Regions from separate parts of the Methylobacterium sp. ap11 genome, predicted to be linked through region 3. Evidence: riboswitches for the same ligand, from Rfam matches in the RefSeq annotation. Region 3 holds a riboswitch; each other region holds the start of a gene.
What was found. Region 3 has a riboswitch for thiamine pyrophosphate ahead of thiC (phosphomethylpyrimidine synthase ThiC). Riboswitches for the same ligand answer to the same signal wherever they lie in the genome.
Positions count from the first base shown of each region.

Region 1 (4,100 bases), on a different contig from region 3:
GCAGTTCTCGGTGACCCGCGAGCGTATCCGCCAGATCGAGGCCAAGGCCCTGCGCAAGCTCAAGCACCCGAGCCGGTCGCGCAAGCTGCGCAGCTTCCTCGACAACTGAGCCCGGACATCCGCACGGACCGGGAAGGCCCGGGAGGCAGCCGCCTCCCGGGCCTTCGTCGTTACAGCGGCGCCACGATCCGCGCCACGGCGCGGCGCACCAGCGGCAGGACGAGCAGCAGGGTCGGGAAGGCGACGAGCCAGGAGAGGCCCCAGGCGCGGGGCCAGTGCCACAGCGCGTCGGGCGTCGGCCCGAGGCTGAGCAGGGTGGCGATGCCCGACACGACGCAGGTCATCAGGATCGAGAGCAGGAAGGCGGTCACCAGCGGCGCGGTGCCGGCCGGAAGGCGGCGCGGAACGATGAGGGAGGGCATGACGCGTCTTTCGAAGCGGAGGGATCCGCCCGGAGCGAGGCGACGCGGCCCGCCCGGTGGAACCACCCAGGGAGCGCGTTGCTTGACGTGAGACGCTTACGGCCGGGCGGGAGGATGTCCCGGGGGCGTCTCGATCGCTACCAGATCCGGGCCCGACCGCCAAGGTTCCACCCGGCCATGCCGGAACGGCCGGCCGGCCCATTCGATCCCCCCTTCCAAGCCTTGCCGTTCCGCACGGCGAAGCCCATGTCAGAGCCATGCACGACCAGCCTCGCCTCAACTCCGCTCCGACGCCCACGGCCGCGGCGGACGGGTCGGAGGCGAGCGACATTCCGATCGGCCTGTTTCGCGAATGCGTGGCCCTGCGCGACTGGCTGCTCAGCGAGGGCGCGCGGCTGCCGGAATCCGGCGATCTCCTGGCCGGCATGGCCGAGCGGTTGAACGACCTCGGCGTGCCGGTCGACCGGGCGACCACCGCCATCGACGCCCTGCACTCGGACTATTCCGGCGTAGGCCGGTTCTGGACCCGGGAGGACGGCGTCAGCTTCCGCCTCTTTCCCCACGGCGAGGCGACCGAGAAGGCGCTCTCGCGCAGCCCGTTCGCGCATGTCTACGCCACCGGGCAGTGGCTGATCCTCGATCTACGCGAGACGCCCGACGACCGGTTCAGCATCGTCCCGGAGCTTAAAGGCGCGGGCTACACCCACTACATCACCGTGCCGCTGTTCTTCACCAACGGCACCAGGAACGGCGTCACCTTCGCGACCCGCGATCCCCGCGGCTTTCGCGACGACGACCTCGCCATCCTGCGCTTCATCGTGCCGACCCTGTCGGCCGTGATGGAGATGCGCGGCCTCAACGCCCGGCTCGACCACGTGCTGCGGGTCTATGTCGGCGACGGGCCGCACCAGGCGATCCTCGCCGGCTTCATCCGCCGCGGCCAGGTCGAGCGGATCCGCTCGGCGATCCTGTTCGCCGACATGCGCGGCTACACCCACCTCACCGACGCGCTCACGCCCGAGGCCTCGGTGGAATTGCTCAACACCTATTTCGACTGCCTGGTGCCGCCGATCGAGAGCGAGGGCGGCGAGGTCTTGAAATACATGGGCGACGGGCTCCTCGCGATCTTCCGCGAGAGCGGCGACGACCTCGGCGGCGCGGCGCAGGGCGCGCTCTCGGCCGCGCAGGCCGCGCTGCGTCGCGTCGAGGAGGCCAACCGCGCCGGGCGCTTTCCCACCCGCATCGAGATCGGCATCGCGCTCCACCACGGCGAGGCGGCCTACGGCAATGTCGGCTCCGGCGCCCGGCTCGATTTCACCGTCATCGGCCGCGACGTGAATCTGGCGAGCCGGCTCGCCAAGCTCAACAAGATCCTGTCCGAGCCGCTCCTGATGTCGAAGCCCTTCGTCGACTTCCTGTGGGGCGATCCCGAGCTGCTCGGCACCCATCCCCTCGACGGCATCGCCGAGGAGATGGCGATCTACCGGCCCGGCAAGGGTTGCTGATTGAAGGGCTGCCGATTTCGCGCCGCCCGGCACGGCGGGCGGTCGCAGGCGGTTGACGAACCGGCTCCCGCTCGCCAAATTCCGGCCGTTCCAGGGAGATCCCCGGCAAGGGGCTGAGACACCGCTGGACTGCAGGCCCTTCGGCCTCGGTCGGCGCGGAAATCCTTCGAACCTGATCCGGCTCATACCGGCGTAGGGATTGGACAGGCCGTCTCAGGCCCCGCGCATCATCCGGCCACCGGGCGCTGTCCAACTCTCTTCGGGCCACCGTGGAGACGAGGGTGCACGCGACCAGGGCGCAGACGATCGGACGGCGGAGCGGGCCGGCCACATCCCCGGGGACCGACCGCCTGCCGGAGCGCGCCGATGTCGCGGTGATCGGCGCCGGGCTGATCGGGCTCTCGGTCGCGTGGCGGCTCGCCCGCGCGGGCCTCGCCGTCGCGGTGATCGAGCGCGGCAGAGCCGGGGACGGGGCGAGCCTTGCCGCCACCGGCATGCTGGCGGCGGCCGCCGAGCACGAGCCCGGCGGCGAGGGCTTGTCGCCGCTCTGCGTCGAGAGCCAGCGCCTCTGGCACCCGTTTCGCGACGAGCTGGAGGCCGAATCCGGTCTCACCATCGATTACCGCCGCGAGGGCACGCTCGTGATCGCGCTCGGCCGCGACGAGGTCGAGCGCCTGCGTTTCCGCCACGAACTGCAGCGGCGCGACGGGCTTAACGCCGAGTGGCTGTCGGGCCCTGCGGTGCGCGCCCGCGAGCCGGGCCTGCGCCCCACCGTCACCGCCGGCCTCTTCTGCCCCGACGACCACCAGGTCGACCCCGCCCGGGTGATGGCGGCCCTGCGCCAGGCGCTGCGGGCGGCCGGCGGGTGGCTCGTCGAGGAGACGACCGTCACGGCGCTCACCCGCGAGGGCGGGCGCGTCACCGGCATCGAGACCTCGGCCGGCGCGCTGCGGGCCGGCACCACGGTGCTGGCCTCCGGGGCCTGGGCCGGGGAGGGGGGGCTGATCCCCGATCTCGCCCTGCCGGTGCGCCCGCTTAAGGGCCAGTCGGTGGCGCTGCAGATGACGCCGCGCAGCGGCCACCTCTCCCACGTCGTCTGGACCGAGCAGGTCCACATGGCGCCGAAGGCCGACGGCACGCTGATCGTCGGCGCCACCGTGGAGGAGACCGGCTTCGACCCCCACCTCACCGCCGGCGGGCTCTACGCCCTGCTGGAGGGCGCCCGGCGCGCCCTCCCGGGCGTCGAGGAGATGCGGGTGGTCGGCGTCTGGAGCGGCTTTCGCCCGACCTCCGACGACGACGCCCCGATTCTCGGCGAGGCGCGGCCGGGCCTCGTGCTCGCCGCCGGCCATCACCGCAACGGCTACCTGCTCGCCCCCGTCACCGCCGAGGCGGTCGCCGCCCTGGTCCTGCGCGGCGAGACGCTGCCGGTCGCCGCGCCCTTCGGCCTTGCCCGCTTCACCCCGTCCTCCCGCGAGACCCCATGAAGATCCTCGTCAACGGCGAGCCCCGCGACAGCGCGGCCGCCACCCTCGACGCCCTGTGGCGCGAGGAGACCGCCGACCTCGATCTGCCCGGCCCCCAGGGCTTCGCCATCGCCCTCAACGGCGCCGTGGTGCGCCAGCGCGCCTGGGCCGAGACGCCGCTCGGCGAGGGCGACCGCGTCGAGATCGTGCGCGCCATGCAGGGTGGGTAGTGGTTGTCAGATCGTTCAATGGGGTCGCGCAGCATCACGGACGCTTTCTCCTTCCCCCACTCTCGACCTCATCCTGAGGTGTCAGTCCATCAGAGATGGACTGACCTCGAAGGAGGGCTCCAGGGATCGCAGCGGCTTCTGGAGCCCTCCTTCGAGGCTCAGCGATCTTCGATCGCCCGCACCTCAGGATGAGGTCGTGGGCGGGATATCGGCAACACGCTCCTACGAACTGCCTATGAAATCTGGAGAAACCCCATGACCGACTCCCACGACGACCCGTTCGTCATCGCCGGCACGACGCTCGCCTCGCGCCTCCTCATCGGCACCGCCGGCTACCCGACGCAAGCCATCATGAGCGAGGCGGTGCGGGCGAGCGGGGCCGAGGTGGTGACGGTCTCGATCCGTCGTATCTCGCTCCACGGCCACGGCTCGGACACGGTGGCGCGGCTGAAGGGCGCGCGCTTCCTGCCCAACACC
Region 1 covers NZ_FOEB01000002.1:366,403-370,502, forward strand. Annotated here, with positions in the region: gene rpoD (RNA polymerase sigma factor RpoD) at 1-109, shown strand, start outside; gene BMX97_RS04130 (DUF2798 domain-containing protein) at 171-422, opposite strand; gene BMX97_RS04135 (adenylate/guanylate cyclase domain-containing protein) at 680-1,927, shown strand; TPP riboswitch at 2,011-2,144, shown strand; gene thiO (glycine oxidase ThiO) at 2,233-3,414, shown strand; gene thiS (sulfur carrier protein ThiS) at 3,411-3,623, shown strand; gene BMX97_RS04150 (thiazole synthase) at 3,879-4,100, shown strand, end outside.
Region 1: it holds a riboswitch for thiamine pyrophosphate, as region 3 does, so the genes downstream of both, thiO (glycine oxidase ThiO) here and thiC (phosphomethylpyrimidine synthase ThiC) in region 3, are expected to answer to the same signal.

Region 2 (4,100 bases), on a different contig from region 3:
GATCGCCAACGGCGTCGCCTTCGGCTTCATCACCTATGCGGTGATCAAGCTGCTCACCGGCCGCTTCCGGGAGGTGAAGCCGGTGGTGTGGGTGATCGCGGGCGTGTTCCTGTTCAAGTTCGTGGCGACCGGCAGCGCACATTGAGGAGCGCCGCCGTCCCCGAACCCCATGGGTTGGATCCTGGGTCCTCGTCGGTCCCCTCGCTTGCGTCTCGGGCCGGTCCTCGGGCCAGCCCGGAGCGCGTCGTTTGGATCTGAGTCCTACGGGAGCCCGCGCCGCCGCCCTCGACGTCCACGGGGACACCGTCGGCGCCAAGCGATCCGCCCGGCCGAGGGCAGCGAGGTTCGGCGTGCGGTGCGCACCGTCGCCACCGCCACGCCCGCCCTGCTCGATCTCTCCACCCGGCTCGACGCGCACGGCGGCCCCCATCGGTGGAGCCGCCCGTGACGAGCCGGACGGGGGTCGCTGCCCGCGTCGGGTCGTGAGGTCCCGCGGAGACCACCGGAGAAGGGCGGTGCGGGATGCGATGGTGCGGGTGATCGCCTGCCCGCAGGCCGATGTTCCGTCCGGGAGCGCCTTCCCCGGCGCGAGACACCCCGCCGGGGTTTCCACCGGGAGACCGGGGCGCAGGCTCCCTGTATGCTCGACGGAGCCCCCGCTTCGTGCTGTATCGCCCGGGGCAGCTTGGCGGGGCAACTTGGCGGGGCGGCTTTCGGCGGGACGGCTCGGGCCGGATCGCCCGTCCCCGGGACCCGTGGAGCGGAAGAGCCATCATCGTGTCGAATGCCCCGGAAGCGCCCGAACGGACGAAGGGCCTGCGCCGCGTCGTCCGGAGCACGCTGGCCGGCCAGCTCACCTCGGAGATCCGGGCGGCCATCCTCGACGGGCAGTTTCCGGCGGGCGGGCAGCTGAACGAGATGGCGCTCGCGGGCCAGTTCGGCGTGAGCCGCGGCCCCGTGCGCGAGGCGATCCAGCGCCTGGTCCAGGAGGGCCTCCTGCGCGCGGAGCCCCATCGCGGGGTCTTCGTCGTCGATCTCGCCGACGACGACATCGTCGACATCTACTTCACCCGCAAATCCCTCGAGATCGCGGCGATCCGGCGGGTGATGGCCGATCCGCGCCGCATCGCCCTCGCGGACGAGCTGATGGGGCTGACCGACCGGATGGCCGTTCTCCTCGGCAGCGGCGACTGGGCCGAGATCGCCGACCTCGACCTGCATTACCACCGGCGCATCGTCGAGGAGGCCCGGAGCGAGCGTTTGTCGCGCGGTTACAACACGCTCCAGGCCGAGACCCGCCTCTGTCTGCGGCTCATGATGGCGGGCTATCGCCAGAACCGCGCGCTCATCGAGGAGCACGAGCGCCTCGCCCGCTTCATCGGCGACGGACACCCGGACGAGACCGAGGCGGAGATGGACGCCCATTTCGGCGATCCCGTCCGCATCCTGGAGCGCGGCCGGACGGCGATGCGCGAGGCCCCCGACCTTCCGGGCCTCAGCCGCGCGCCGGAATCCGCGCGATCGCCTTGATCTCGAAGGCGAAGCCCGCGAGCCACGTCACCCCGACGGCGGTCCAGTTCGGGTAGGGCGGCGCGCCGATCACCCGGTCGCGCACCCGCATCACCGCGTCGAACTGCGCCTCCGGGTCGGTGTGGAAGGTCGTGACGTCGACCACGTCGTCGAAGGTGCAGCCTGCCGCCTCCAGCACGGCGTCGAGCCGCGCGAAGGCACGGGCGACCTGGGCCTCGAAATCCGGCTCGGGCGAGCCGTCCTCGCGGCTGCCGACCTGGCCGGAGACGAACAGCAAGTCGCCGGAGCGGATCGCCGCCGAGTAGCGGTGCTTGTCGTAGAGCGCCTGCCGGCCGGGCGGGACGATCGCGTCGCGGGTCGAACGGGTCTGCGCCATGGATTGCTCCTCCGGACCGCGATTTGATATACGGGCCGTATGCGATTGAGCATGGATACGCGCCGTATGTCAATTCACATACGCGACGTATGCCAAATGACATGCGCGGCGTATGCCGATGGAGGCGGATCGGGTGGCGGGACGACGCGCGCAGATGATGGAGGAGACGCGGGCCAGGCTGATCGAGGCCGCCCGGCAGGCTTTCGCGGCGAGGGGCTTCGCCGCGTCCTCGATGGACGACCTGACCGCCGCGGCCGGGCTGACGCGCGGCGCGCTCTATCACAATTTCGGCGACAAGAAGGGCCTGCTCCAGGCGGTCATCGACCGGATCGACGCCGAGATGGCGGCGCGCCTGGCCGTCGTCGGCGAGCGGGCGCAGACCCCGTGGCAGGGCCTCCTCGACGAGTACCGGGCCTATATCGAGATGGCGCTGGAGCCGGAGATCCAGCGCATCGTGCTCCTCGACGGGCCGGCGGTGCTGGGCGATCCCTCGACCTGGCCGAGCCAGAATGCGTGCCTCACCGAGACGACGCGCCGCATCCGGGCGCTCGTCGCCGGCGGCGCGATCCCCCCCGTCGACCCGGAGGCGGCGGCGCGCCTCCTCAACGGCGCCTCGCTCCACGCCGCCCTCTGGGTCGCGGCGTCGGACGCCCCGGAGGCGACCCTGGCCAAGGCCCTCGACGCCTTCCGGCGCCTCGCCGAGGGGCTGGCGCGGCCGTAAGGCCTCGCCTTGACACCCGCCCCCCCGCCCCCCACTGTCCGGCCTTCCCAGGGGAGCCTCGCGAGGAGGCTGAGATTCCGCCGGCCCGGACCCGTCCGGGCGCCGCGGTGACCCTATGAACCTGATCCGGGTCATGCCGGCGGAGGGATGCGGGACCGGCACGGCCGCCATGGCGCCGCCACGAGGGCGCTGCCGCCAGCCGTCTTTTCGCGCAGGATCTCACGCCCGGCACGGCCGACGCCCACGATGGGGCGCGAGGTGGCCGTGATGTCGCAAGCGGAGATCGTCGAGGCCCTGGTCGACTTCATCGGTCGGCCGGGGGCGGACGAGGCGGAGTTCGAGGCGATGGCGCTGCGGCTCTTCGCCCACCAGTACGCGCACAACGCCCCCTATCGCCGCTTCGCCCAGGCGCGCGGGCGCACGCCGCTCAGCGTGCGGCGCTGGCGCGACATCCCGGCGGTCCCGATCAAGGCGTTCAAGGACCTCACCCTGAGCTGCTGCCCGGCCGACGAGGCCGAGCGGGTGTTCATGACGAGCGGCACCACCGGCAGCGGGCGCGGCCGCAGCTACCACCCGACGCTCGCGGTCTACGACCGCTCGATGCTCGCGGGCTTCGCCGCCCGGGTGATGCGTGGGCGCGACACGATCCGCATGGGCCTGCTGTTTCCCGACGAGGCGACGCTCCCGAACTCGTCGCTCGCCCACTACCTGGCCCTGGCCAAGGCGCGTTTCGGGACGCCAGACAGCGCGGTCTTCGTCGGCCCCGGCGGGCTCGACCTCGACGGGCTGCTGGCGGCGCTCGCGGAGGCGGAGGCCTCGGGCGAGCCCTATGCGCTGCTCGGCGCGACCTACGCCTTCGTGCCGGTGATGGACGCCCTCGCGGCGCAGGGCCGCCGCATCGCCCTGCCGCCCGGCAGCTTCCTGTTCGACACAGGCGGCTTCAAGGGCCAGTCGCGGGAGATCGAGCCCGACGCCTTCTACGACGGACTCTCGCGGACCTTCGGAGTGCCCCGCGAGGCCTGCCTCAACATGTACGGCATGACCGAGCTGAGCACCCAGTTCTACGACGACGGCAACGCGGTCTGCCCGCCGGTGAAGTCCGGCCCGCACTGGATCCGCAGTCGCGTCGTCGATCCGCTGACCGGCCGGGACCTGCCCGAGGGCGAGACCGGCGTGCTGGTCCACCACGACCTCGCCCATTTCAACTCGGTCTCGGCGATCCTGACCGAGGATGCCGGGGTGATCGTGCCGGGCGGCTTCCGGCTGCTCGGCCGGGTCGAGGGCTCGGCCTCCCGCGGCTGCTCGGTCGCGGTGGCCGAGTTCCTGGCCGCCGCGCAAGGATGAACGACGAAGGCATGAGCGATTGCGGGATGAGCGCGGTCGAGGAGGCCGGCTACCTGCCGGGGCCGTTCGCCGGCATGGCCGGCCGGCGGGTCGTCGTGCACCGGGCCTGGGGCGAGACGGTCGCGGTCG
Region 2 covers NZ_FOEB01000013.1:24,229-28,328, reverse strand. Annotated here, with positions in the region: gene BMX97_RS19040 (NCS2 family permease) at 1-145, shown strand, start outside; gene BMX97_RS19035 (GntR family transcriptional regulator) at 778-1,530, shown strand; gene BMX97_RS19030 (RidA family protein) at 1,496-1,906, opposite strand; gene BMX97_RS19025 (TetR/AcrR family transcriptional regulator) at 2,061-2,627, shown strand; TPP riboswitch at 2,675-2,777, shown strand; gene BMX97_RS19020 (LuxE/PaaK family acyltransferase) at 2,895-3,971, shown strand; gene BMX97_RS19015 (acyl-CoA reductase) at 3,983-4,100, shown strand, end outside.
Region 2: it holds a riboswitch for thiamine pyrophosphate, as region 3 does, so the genes downstream of both, BMX97_RS19020 (LuxE/PaaK family acyltransferase) here and thiC (phosphomethylpyrimidine synthase ThiC) in region 3, are expected to answer to the same signal.

Region 3 (4,100 bases):
CGAGGACGGCCTCGATCAGCGCCCAGGCCGCGAGGCCGGCGAGCGCGAGGCCGGAGCGCGCCCGCACCCAGTCGGCCAGGGCGAAGATCCGGGCGGCGAACAGGTAGCCGGCGACGAAGTAGACCAGCCGGTCGCAGAACTCGTCGATCAGGGTCGAGCCGGTATGGACCGGGGCGAGCTGGAGAAGCGCCGCGCCGATCAGCAGCACCGGCCAGGGCAGCCGGCGCAGGAGCTTGACGACGACCGAGAACACCGCCAGCAGGTAGATGAACCACAGGGTCGAGTAGGGCTCGATCAGGCCGTGGGCGAGGTGGGCCAGGAACGCGCCGGGCCCGGCGCCGTCGGTGATCTGGCCGTACTTCACCGCGGACTGGAGCACCATCCACAGCAGGTAGAAATACGCGAAGTGGACGATGCGCCGGTCGGCGAAGAGGCGCCAGTCGCGGTCGACGACACGGCCGACGAACAGGCCGGAGAGCAGGAAGAAGTCCGGGATCCGGAACGGCTTGGCGAACTCCACGACGTGGTGCATGAAGCCCTCGCCGCCCATCGCCTCGCCGACCCCGAGGGTGGAGTGCATCATCACGACGAGGATGATGCAGATGCCCTTGGCGACGTCGACCCAGGCGAGGCGCCCGGTGCCCGGTGCGGCCCCGGCGCGCGGGCGCACCGGATCGTCCGGCCGGACCGAGAGGGCGGGTTCGGTGTTGGGGCGGACGGACATCGGGCGTCTCCGGAGGTTCGGCCGGAAGGCTGCCAGGGAGACGTAAAGATCGGATCGGGCCCGATCCCGCGAATCGCGCCCAAATGCGAAAGACGGGATTTACCCTGATCGGCCGCGGCGAGCCCTCCGCTACCGAACGCTGCGCTTCGTCTCCCGGCGCGTCCGGGTCATCCGCGTCGCGGCGTGGAAGTCGTCGGGCTTCGTCCGCACCCAGGCCAGGAAGCGGGCGATCTCCGGCTCGGCCCGCAGGCTCTCGACGTCGCTGAGCCGCCGCGCCAGCTCCGCCTCGCTGTGCCGGGCATGGATCGCCGAGTGGCAGATCTGGTGCAGTTGCACGGTCTCGCCGTGGGTGCCGCCCTTCAGCTTCGGCGTCAGGTGGTGGCGGCTCTGGCGGGCGCCGGACGGGATCGGCCGCTCGCAGAGCGGGCAGATCACCGCCGGGCGGGTTGCCGGGCCATGGGTCGAGGGGTCGTCGTCGTTCCAGCGCCGCTCTCGGCGTCCCAAGGCCTGCTCCTCTGCAAGGGCGGGGGTGGATCGTCCGTATCTGGGTCGCCGGGCGGGCGGGGCGCAAGGTCGCGCGGGTCATGTCGCGGGAGCACCGATGCCGCAGTTCTCGGACTCCATGCCGTCCCTTGCGGCAGAACCCCCCGGACCGGCGATTGACAAACCTCACACCCGGCGGGAGATTGATCCCGTTACCGAGGGGAGCCCCGCCAACGGGGGCTGAGATTGGACGAGCGCGCGTCCTGACCCTTGAACCTGATCCGGTTCGTACCGGCGGAGGGACGGGAACCTGCCATGACCGACGTGACCCGTGCGTCCTCGCGCCTCGAGGCCGGATCGTCTCCCAGGGAGAGATCCATGAACGCACCGATCCCCGCCCACAATCTTCCCCCCAAAGATCTTCCCAAGGATCTTCCGAAGACCGTCACCACCGGGCCGGTCACCGGCTCGGTGAAGGCCTATGCGGCCCCGCGCGGGCGCCCCGACCTGCGCGTGCCCTACCGCGAGATCGCCCTGACGGACCCGGGCGAGGCCCCGGTGCGGGTCTACGATCCCTCCGGCCCCTATACCGAGACCGACGCGCGCATCGACCTCTCCGCCGGGCTGCCCGAGATCCGCGCCGGCTGGCTCGCCGCCCGCGGCTACGGGGCGGTGGCGCCCCGGGCGGTCAAGCCCGAGGATAACGGCTTCGTGGCCAAGGACCGGCTGGTGGCGCCGTGCCCGGCCGCCCGCACCGTGCGGCGCGGGGCGCCCGGCCAGCTCGTCACGCAGTACGAGTTCGCCCGGGCCGGGATCGTCACCGAGGAGATGATCTACGTCGCCCACCGCGAGAACCTGTGCCGCGAGGCGATGCTGGCCCAGGCAGAGGACAAGATCGCCGACGGCGAGAGCTTCGGGGCCGCGATCCCGCCCTTCATCACCCCCGAATTCGTGCGCGACGAGGTGGCGCGCGGGCGGGCGATCATCCCGGCCAACATCAACCACACCGAGGTCGAGCCGATGGCGATCGGCCGCAACTTCCTCGTCAAGATCAACGCCAACATCGGCAACTCGGCGGTGACCTCCTCGGCCGCCGAGGAGGTCGAGAAGATGGTGTGGGCGATCCGCTGGGGCGCCGACACCGTCATGGACCTCTCGACCGGCCGCAACATCCACAACATCCGCGGCTGGATCCTGCGCAACGCTCCGGTGCCGATCGGCACGGTGCCGATCTACCAGGCGCTGGAGAAGGTCGGCGGCGATCCGCTCAAGCTCGACTGGGAGGTGTTCAAGGACACCCTGATCGAGCAGGCCGAGCAGGGGGTGGACTACTTCACCATCCATGCCGGCGTGCGCCTCGCCCACGTGCCGCTCACCGCGCGGCGCGTCACCGGCATCGTCTCGCGCGGCGGCTCGATCATGGCGCGCTGGTGCCTCGCCGGGCACCGGGAATCGTTCCTCTACGAGCGCTTCGAGGAGATCTGCGACATCTGCCGGGAGTACGACGTGTCGTTCTCGCTCGGCGACGGGCTGCGCCCGGGCTCGATCGCGGATGCCAACGACGCGGCGCAGTTCGCCGAACTGGAGACGCTCGGCGAGCTCACCAAGGTCGCCTGGGGCAAGGGCTGCCAGGTGATGATCGAGGGCCCCGGCCACGTCCCGATGCACAAGATCAAGGTCAATATGGACAAGCAGCTCGCCGAGTGCGGCGAGGCGCCGTTCTACACGCTCGGCCCGCTGACCACCGACGTGGCGCCCGGCTACGACCACATCACCTCGGGGATCGGCGCGGCGATGATCGGCTGGTTCGGCACCGCGATGCTCTGCTACGTGACCCCCAAGGAGCATCTCGGCCTGCCCAACCGCGACGACGTGAAGACCGGCGTCGTCACCTACAAGATCGCCGCGCATGCCGCCGACCTCGCCAAGGGCCACCCGGCCGCGCAGGTCCGGGACGACGCCCTGTCGCGGGCCCGGTTCGACTTCCGCTGGGAGGACCAGTTCAACCTCTCGCTGGATCCCGACACCGCCCGGGCCTACCACGACGAAACCCTGCCGAAAGACGCCCACAAGGTTGCGCATTTCTGCTCGATGTGCGGCCCGAAGTTCTGCTCGATGAAGATCACCCAGGACCTGCGCGCCGACGTGCTGGCGATGGAGGCGGCGAGCGCGGTGGTCGGCGAGGCCACACCGCTCGACGAAGCGGCCCGCGCGGCCGGCATGGCCCAAAAATCGGCGGAATTCTTGGGCGAGGGCGGGAGACTCTACGTCGACGCCGGATGAGCGCGACCCCCGCGCCCCCGGCCCGACCGGCCGGGGGCGCGGGGATCGATCCGGGCGCCGGCGCGCCGCGCGAGGACCCACGAATGCTGATGCAGGCCCAGAAGGCCCCGCCGGAACCGGCCCGGCCGGCTCCCGCACGATCGCGCCCCGGCTCGATCGTGCGGCGCCTCGTCGTCTTCGCCCTCGGGCTGGCGGTGCCGATCCTGATCTTCGGCGGCGTGGTGCTGTGGCAGTTCGCCGGCGCGGCGCGGGCGCGCCTCGAGGCGGATGCCCTGGGCCGGGCCCGGATGGAGGCGGCGGCGGTCGACCGCGAGGTCGCGAGCCTGATCGCCACGCTCGAGGCGCTGAGCCTCTCGAACGCGCTCCAACGCGGCGACGTGACGGCGTTCCGCGACCAGATGCAGGAACTGGCGCGGCGCAGCGGCCTCTCGGCGACCCTGCGCGATCCCGACGGGCGGCGGCTGATCGACATCGGCCCCGAGCCGATGCCGGAACGCCTCGACGGGGCGGACGCCCAGGCCCTCGCCGGCCGGCCGGCGGTCTCGGGCGTGGTCGATGGGCGCTTCCGGGTGACGGTGCCGGTGGTGCGCCGGGGCGGCGAGGCGGTGCT
Region 3 covers NZ_FOEB01000008.1:133,445-137,544, forward strand. Annotated here, with positions in the region: gene BMX97_RS14040 (acyltransferase family protein) at 1-724, opposite strand, end outside; gene BMX97_RS14045 (HNH endonuclease family protein) at 854-1,228, opposite strand; TPP riboswitch at 1,416-1,527, shown strand; gene thiC (phosphomethylpyrimidine synthase ThiC) at 1,586-3,490, shown strand.